DNA from 2 places in the Peribacillus sp. P4_D6 genome. Region 1 is predicted to be linked to the other one. Evidence: riboswitches for the same ligand, from Rfam matches in the RefSeq annotation. Region 1 holds a riboswitch; the other holds the start of a gene.

Region 1 (5,610 bases):
AATGTTTTCTGAAATTTTAATCTTCGGGAAAATAATATCAACTTTTTAAATAGTTTGTCAATGGGTAAATTAATAAAAATCAGGACGGCGATCTTCGAATACAGGTATTTTGTTACGTGCTTCCGTAACTTTGTTGAAGTCCAAGGTGCCTGTCAATAGTTCGTTTCCTTCTCCGGCTTCACTTATGATATTCCCCCATGGATCAATAATCAAGGAATGGCCCGCAAATATATTATTGACATCCGAACCTGTACGATTAACGGCTACAACATAGGCTTGGTTCTCGATGGCACGGCTTATCAATAAAGCTCTCCAGTGATCTAGTCTCGGCTTTGGCCATTCAGCCGTAACGAATAGAACTTCCGCGCCTTGAACGGTATGGGCTCGCTGCCATTCTGGGAAACGAATGTCATAACAAACGAACCCGGCACATATTTTTTCATCAAGAGTAAATAAACCATCTTTTTCACCTGGCTGCAGGAAATGATGTTCATCCATTAATTGAAATAAGTGAAGCTTATCATATTCTTTAATGAGCTTTCCGTGTTTATCGATGATGATCATGGTGTTATAGATTCCCTTGCTTGTTTTTTTCGCAATGGAACCGCCGATGATGTGAATCTGGTGTTTCTGTGCCTGTGTTTTAAGAAATTCAATCGTTTTTTCTGCCTCTTGATCAGCAATCTCATTCAGCCTGGTCAAGTCGTATCCGGTTGTCCAAAGCTCTGGTAATATGACGATATCGGGTTCGGACCGAGCTGCTTTTTCCATCCATTGTTCTGCAACCTGAAAATTGATATCTGGTTGCCCGAAAGCTATATCCATTTGAATACAAGCTATTTTCCACTTCATCGTTTAACCCCCCCACATGTAAAAAATGCTTTACAAGACTACGATAAACATATATCATTTGTGACTAGAATTTCAAGAAATTTCAGAGAAGGTGTATAAATGGTGCAATTCGAAAAATCCGGACTGCTTCAGGACCTGCCCAAGCAGTTTTTTGCTTCACTGGTCGCAAAAGTCAATGCAATCACGGAGCAAGGACATGATGTCATTAATTTAGGCCAGGGAAACCCTGATCAGCCGACGCCGGAACATATCGTCAAAAGTTTGCAAACTGCCGCTGAAAAAACGATTAATCATAAATATYCGCCATTCCGGGGACATCAATATTTAAAAGATGCTGCTGCCGTCTTTTATGAACGGGAATACGGTGTCAAGCTGGATCCGAATAGTGAAGTGGCGATTCTCTTCGGGGGAAAGGCAGGTCTTGTCGAACTTCCGCAGTGTTTATTGAATCCAGGTGATACAATCCTTGTTCCAGATCCCGGCTATCCGGATTATCTTTCCGGTGTTGTTTTAGCCCAGGCAAAGACCGAACTGATGCCCTTGACAGAAGAAAATGATTTTCTTCCGAAATACGATGACATACATAAAGAAGTTCTTGATAAAGCCAAAATGATGTTCTTGAATTATCCGAATAATCCCACAGGCGCTTCTGCAACTGAAAGTTTCTTTGATGAAACCGTCTCCTTTGCAAAAGAACATTCAATTTGTGTGGTCCATGATTTCGCCTATGGGGCGATAGGATTCGATGGAAAAAAACCGATAAGCTTTCTCCAGGCGGAGGGAGCGAAGGATGTAGGAGTTGAAATATACACTCTATCGAAAACATACAATATGGCAGGGTGGAGAGTCGGCTTCGCAGTGGGCAATAAGAGTGTAATAGAAGCTCTTGAACTATTACAAGACCATCTTTATGTGAGTCTTTTCCCGGCGATACAAGAAGCTGCGGCAAGCGCTTTGCTTGACTCACAGACCTGTGTAGAGCAGTTAGTGCAAATGTACGAGGGGCGAAGGAATGTTTTCATTGAGGGATTGAGGTCCATCGGATGGGAAGTCAAAGCTCCAGCGGCATCGTTTTTTGCCTGGCTCAAGGTACCTGAAGGTTTTACGTCCGAGAGTTTTGCGGACTATTTATTAACGCATGCCCATGTAGCTGTTGCCGCAGGGAATGGGTTCGGTGAATTTGGCGAAGGTTATGTCAGGGTAGGGCTACTGACTTCGGAAGAACGGCTGCAAGAGGCTGTGGAACGAATACGGACATTAAACTTATTTTAATGCAATAAGATATCCGATTTATTCACCTTTAAATAGTTAAAACTTATTGACAAAGTAGGAATTACCTGTCAGAATACAAAATAAATTCTTAATCTTTCGATACTTGGATGCAACTTATATATCAGCGTTTTCTTATTTTGAGCAGGTGGAGGGACTAGCCCGATGAAGCCCAGCAACCGACCGTAATTCCATTGTAAAATGGGGCGGAATCCTTCCGCCGGATTTTTTTGAAATCCACAAGGCACGGTGCTAATTCTTGCAGCCGATGGCTGGGAGATAAGAAGATGGCTTTTTAAAGCCTCTTCTTTATGAAGGGGCTTTTGCCATTTTGAGACCATCTCAGGCCAATAGTGACATCGAGAGTTTACTAACGTGTTATAGGAGTGATCAGATGAGCGAGATAGTCGCTACTTATTTAATTCATGACTTTATTGGAAATCATGAGAAAAAAGCAGAGAGCATTGCCTTGGGTCTGACTGTCGGGACATGGACGGACTTGCCGCATTTGGTACAGAAACAACTGGAAAAACATAAGGGACGCGTCGTATCGGTGACACCCCTATCTGAAGAAGAGAGGGCAAACAGCTACTTTAATCGGAAAGTATACCGTTCGCTGATTAAAATTGCCTATCCGGCAAGGAATTTCTCCAATGATTTACCGGCAATCCTTACGACGGTCTTCGGCAAACTTTCATTGGACGGTGAAATAAAACTTATAGACTTGGATTTTGTCGGTGATATTCAAAAAGCTTTTCCCGGGCCGCAATTTGGCATTGAAGGCATAAGGGAAAAGCTTGGCGTATTTAACCGGCCCTTGGTGATGAGCATCTTTAAAGGTGTATTGGGAAGAGACCTAACATTTCATAATGAGCAACTGAAGCAACAAGCATTGGGAGGTGTCGACCTAGTTAAGGATGATGAGATCCTCTTCGACCAGGAACTGACTCCATTTTTCGATAGAATAAAAACGGGAAAAAGAATATTGAATGAAGTCTATGAAACCACTGGCCACCGTACTTTATATGCTGTCAATCTATCTGGGAAAACTTTTGAATTATTGGATAAGGCAGAGCAAGCGGCTGAAGCAGGGGCAGATGCTTTATTGTTCAACGTTCATACATATGGTTTGGATGTATTGCAGGCCTTGAGTGAACATGATCGTATAAAGCTGCCGATCATGGCGCACCCCGCATATAGCGGGGCATTGGCATCTTCATCATTTTATGGTATCGGCTATCCATTATTGCTTGGTAAATTAGTAAGGTTATCAGGCGCGGATTTATCCTTGTTCCCTTCCCCTTATGGAAATGTCGCACTTGAAAAAACGGAGACCTTAGCGATTGCTGAAGCTCTGACAAGAGATGAACTTTCATGGAAAAAAGCCTTCCCTGTTCCTTCTGCAGGCATTCATCCGGGCATGGTTCCGGACCTGATCAAGGATTTCGGGCTTGATAGTGTGATTAATGCCGGAGGCGGAATTCACGGGCACCCTGACGGAGCAGAGGGCGGTGCCAAGGCATTCCGTTCTGCTGTGGAAGCCGTTCTGGCAGGAAAGGAACTTTCTGAAGCGGCGGCTGAGGAAGAAACCCTAAAAAAAGCTCTTGTGTTGTGGGGAGGCCTATAAGAAATAATGAAACCGATCATCTTTTGTGATTTTGACGGAACGATCACCAACACAGATAATATCATTTCAATTATGAAGAAATTTGCGCCTCCGGAATGGGAAGCGTTGAAAGACGGTGTCCTTCAGCAAAAAATCAGTATATCTTCAGGAGTTGGGGATATGTTTTCCCTGCTTGATAGTGGCTTGAAGGATGACATCATCCAATATGTAAGAAAAACGGCCGGCATTCGACCAGGGTTTTATGAATTCGTTGAGTATACGAAACAAGCCAATATCCCTTTATATATTGTAAGCGGGGGCATGGATTTTTTCATTTCACCCCTTTTGAATGATATCTTGCCAAAAGAGTCCGTTTATTGCAACCATGCATTTTTTGATAAGGAAAAGATTTATATTGAGTGGCCACATGCTTGTGATGAGCAATGTAGTAATGATTGCGGTTGCTGCAAGCCATCCATTATGAGGGAAAGTGCGGGTCCGGAAGATTTTAAACTCGTTATTGGAGATTCAGTTACGGATTTTGAAGCGGCAAAACAGGCCGATTTTGTCATAGCCCGTGACATATTGCTTGAAAAATGCGGTAGGGAAGGAATTCCACATCAAGGATTCGAAACATTTTTTGATGTAATTGACATTATAAAGCAGCAGGAGGTGGTTAAAGCGTGAACACTCATTCTAAAGAATGGCTTGAGTTGGCAGATATTAAAGCTGAACTGGCCGAAAGGGATTGGTTTATGGGAACAAGCGGGAATTTGTCCATCCGCGAACCCAAAAGCCCTTTCTTTTATATTACCGCAAGCGGTAAGGATAAAAGGAAGCAATCGGATACGGACTTTTTACTGGTGGATTTAAAAGGAAAACCAGTTGAAGATACGAACCTAAGACCATCGGCCGAAACTTTACTTCATACAGACATTTACCGAAAAACCAATGCGAACTGTGTACTCCATGTCCATACAGTTGAAAATAATGTGATATCGGAATTGTACGGAGATGAAGGCCAAGTTTCCTTTCGTAATCATGAAATCATTAAAGCGACCGGTCGGTGGGATGAAGATTCGGAGCTTCGGATTCCAATCATATATAATCACGCTGACATACCGCTGCTATCCGATAAGTTCAAGCCGCATGTCGAAGAAGACTCTGGCGCTGTGCTGATACGCAATCATGGCATTACGGTTTGGGGCAAAAGCGGATTCGAGGCAAAAAGAATACTTGAAGCCTGCGAATTTTTATTTCAATATCAACTGTTACTTAATCAACAAAAGGCGTTTGCAGGTTCTATAAGATAAATACTCATAGAGGAGGAATGAATGATGGCGACGATCAGATTCCATGAAACAAACGATATTATTGAAAACGGTGAACAGGTAAAAGGTTTTTTAGAAACACAAGGGGTTATTTATGAGCAATGGGACATTTCTAAATTACCTGCACATCTTGTGGAAAAATACGATCTATCAGATGCTGACAAGGAGGAAATCCTTGTAACATTCCAATCAGAGATAGCGGAAATCTCTGAAAGAAGAGGCTATAAAGCCCATGATATCATCACATTATCCGATGCAAATCCGAACTTGGATCAAATGCTTGAAAACTTTAAGCAGGAACACCATCACGAAGATGATGAAGTGCGTTTCATAGCAGGCGGAACGAGTATCTTTGCCATTGAAGGCAATGATAAACAGTGGTTTGATGTACGGCTTAATCCAGGAGATCTTATTAGTGTACCAGAATCAACAAGACATTATTTCACGCTCGCGGAAGATAGGAAAACTGTTGCTGTCCGGATTTTCGTAACTGCTGCAGGATGGGTGCCGATTTACGAAAAAGACGAAGTTCAAGCATGAATCAATGTTGAA
Region 2 (3,109 bases), on a different contig from region 1:
CCCGTACCGGACAGTCCGAAGAATAAAGCGACGTCCCCTTCACGTCCTACGTTGGCAGAGCAATGCATTGGAAGGATTCCAGCCTCTGGAAGTAAGTAGTTCATGATCGAGAAGATCGATTTTTTCATTTCTCCTGCATATTCCGTTCCGCCGATCAGGATCGTACGGCGTTCAAAAGAAACGATGATGAACGTTTCGGATGTAGTTCCGTCCACTTCTGGGTCCGCTTTGAAGTTAGGTGCAGAAACGATCGTGAATTCAGCTTCGTGACCTCTCAGTTCCTCTTCGTTTGGACGGATGAACAAAGTATGGGCGAAAAGGTTATGCCAAGCATATTCATTAACAACACGGATGGGAAGACGTGATGATTCGTCTGCACCAGCGAAACCTTTAAAAACAAAAATCTCTTCTTTTGCTTTTAGGTAGTCAACTACTTTATTATATAGTTTATTGAACACATCTTCGGAAATCGGCCGGTTCACTGGACCCCAATCGATTTTATCTTTAACTGATGCTTCTTCCACGATATATTTATCTTTAGGTGAACGACCAGTATATTTGCCAGTTTCAGCTTTTACCGCGCCGGTTGATGTTAAAACGCCTTCATTTCTGCTTAGTACTTTTTCGACCAATTGAGGAACTGATAGTTGAGTTTGCACATTGTTTCCTGTTAATAATTGGTGTAACTCATTAGAAACATCTACAGAATTCATATATGAGGTACCTTCCTTTGTTTGAGTTTTTAGATTACAATTAGTATAACACATTCATTTAATTAGTCTATACTATTTCTTTTAATTTGTGATTATTTTCAGCTAGCCGCATTAATCATTTTAATCCGGAAGGAACCGAGTCAGGATGATCGCATATACTTTCATGAGGAAAAATTTATTTAAATAGGAAGTAAGTAAACAATATATGTCTAAAGGGAAAGTCAGGATGTCGTTCCTTTTCGATGTTCAATACTTTATTATTAATGGCAATTTACAATATTTCTATTCGTATTTTGCGTTGTAAACCCCACTAGGACTTTGTATCAACATGTTTTTTCAAATGAACGCCATTCTGGGTGGAAATGTTCTTTTTAGAAAAGCATTGACAAATTCCAGCCAGATACGATAATATCTTAAATTGTACGGATTCTCTTATCCCGAGTTGGTGGAGGGACAGGCCCTTTGAAACCCAGCAACCTGCCATATTGAACTTGACTCCAAGATCAATCGCCGAAAATAAAGCGAAGGTCTTCAAGGAATAGTGGTGATGGTGCTAACCTGAGCAAGGTAAAAAACCCTTGAACGATAAGAGTGAAAGGATAGAAGACAGAATTTTAAACCTTTCCTCATTTGCCAGGGAAGGTTTTTGTGTTTTTTATAAGTAATTCTGTGTCTATAGTTGAAACTAATGAGGGAAACGAGTTCCGTAAAAATCAGGCTTATGCCTACAACATACTAACTTCCAAGGAGGAAATATGATGTCAAAGAAACGTCTATTTACTTCTGAATCTGTTACAGAGGGCCATCCGGACAAAATTTGTGATCAGATTTCAGATTCCATTTTAGATGCTATCCTAGCTAAGGATGCAAATGCACGTGTTGCGTGTGAAACTAGTGTAACTACAGGTCTTGTACTTGTTGCTGGTGAAATTACAACGTCTGCTTACGTGGATATCCCGCGTATCGTTCGTGATACGGTTAAAGGAATTGGCTACACACGTGCGAAATACGGTTTCGATGCTGAAACTTGTGCCGTTTTGAGTTCCATTGATGAGCAGTCTGCCGATATCGCAGCTGGAGTCGATAAAGCATTGGAAGCTCGTGAAGGAAACATGTCAGATGAAGAAATCGATGCAATCGGTGCAGGGGACCAAGGTCTTATGTTCGGATTCGCTTGTAATGAAACAGAAGAGCTTATGCCGCTTCCGATTTCATTGGCGCATAAACTTTCATTCCGTTTGACTCAAGTTCGTAAAGATGAAACTCTTGCTTACCTACGCCCTGATGGTAAAACACAGGTAACCGTGGAATATGATGAGAATAACCGTCCTGTACGTGTAGATACAATCGTCATCTCTACACAGCATGATGCAGAAATTACGCTTGAACAAATTCAAGCCGATCTAAAAGAACATGTGATCAAAGCTGTCGTTCCAGCCGAGTTGATCGATGCAGATACTAAGTACTTCATCAACCCGACTGGCCGTTTCGTAATCGGCGGACCTCAAGGGGATGCTGGTCTTACTGGACGTAAAATCATCGTTGATACTTACGGAGGATACGCTCGTCACGGCGGCGGTGCATTCTCTGGTAAGGATGCTACTAAAGTTGACCGTTCTGCTGCATACGCTGCACGTTACGTTGCGAAAAACATCGTGGCAGCCGGCCTTGCCGACAAAGCGGAAGTTCAATTGGCATACGCAATTGGTGTGGCAGAGCCTGTATCGATCTCCATTGATACGTTCGGAACTGGTACAGTTAGCGAAGAAGTCCTTGTTGACCTAGTTCGCGCAAACTTCGACCTTCGTCCAGCTGGTATCATCAAAATGCTTGACCTTCGTCGCCCAATCTACAAACAAACAGCTGCATACGGACACTTCGGCCGTACAGATGTTGATCTTCCATGGGAACGCACGGACAAAGCAGAAACATTAAAAGCTCAAGCGTAATTCATATAAAAAAAGGTGTCCCGTTATTTGCGGGGCACCTTTTTTATGGATTAACTTAGCCGTCTGCGGGAATAATTCAAGAAATCCCAAAGAAATTAAACTTTAAGGGCCATACTCGTGAGCTAGCTCGTGAATTTGGAGCAAATACTCGTGAGTTTCAGCGAAATACTCGTGAATTTGAAGCAAATACTCGTGAGTTGCGTTCACGTACTCGTAATTTTCAGTCAAGTGATCGTGCGTTACTTTATTCGTTCCGCCGTTTTATAGTATTGGCCTTTTTCGGCGTATTCGCGTACGATGCGTTCCATATCCTGACGATCTTCTTCATTGATTTCGCGGATGACTTTAGCTGGACGTCCGAATGCCAACATATTCGGTGGAATGACTTTGCCTTGGGGAACGAGACTGCCGGCACCGATGAAAGCCCCTTCGCCGATTTCGGCTTCA

The links. Region 1 has a riboswitch for S-adenosylmethionine ahead of mtnW (2,3-diketo-5-methylthiopentyl-1-phosphate enolase). Riboswitches for the same ligand answer to the same signal wherever they lie in the genome.
Region 2: another riboswitch for S-adenosylmethionine. It lies ahead of metK (methionine adenosyltransferase); the one in region 1 lies ahead of mtnW (2,3-diketo-5-methylthiopentyl-1-phosphate enolase).

Annotation. Positions count from the first base shown of each region.
Region 1 is NZ_JBFUIQ010000157.1:1,571-7,180, forward strand. Features, by position in the region: gene AC1DVB_RS23860 (carbon-nitrogen family hydrolase) at 70-852, opposite strand; gene AC1DVB_RS23865 (aminotransferase class I/II-fold pyridoxal phosphate-dependent enzyme) at 952-2,124, shown strand; SAM riboswitch class I at 2,254-2,407, shown strand; gene mtnW (2,3-diketo-5-methylthiopentyl-1-phosphate enolase) at 2,516-3,748, shown strand; gene AC1DVB_RS23875 (2-hydroxy-3-keto-5-methylthiopentenyl-1-phosphate phosphatase) at 3,755-4,414, shown strand; gene AC1DVB_RS23880 (methylthioribulose 1-phosphate dehydratase) at 4,411-5,040, shown strand; gene AC1DVB_RS23885 (cupin domain-containing protein) at 5,065-5,598, shown strand.
Region 2 is NZ_JBFUIQ010000006.1:9,437-12,545, forward strand. Features, by position in the region: gene pckA (phosphoenolpyruvate carboxykinase (ATP)) at 1-713, opposite strand, end outside; SAM riboswitch class I at 1,143-1,305, shown strand; gene metK (methionine adenosyltransferase) at 1,469-2,662, shown strand; gene AC1DVB_RS04085 (gamma carbonic anhydrase) at 2,902-3,109, opposite strand, start outside.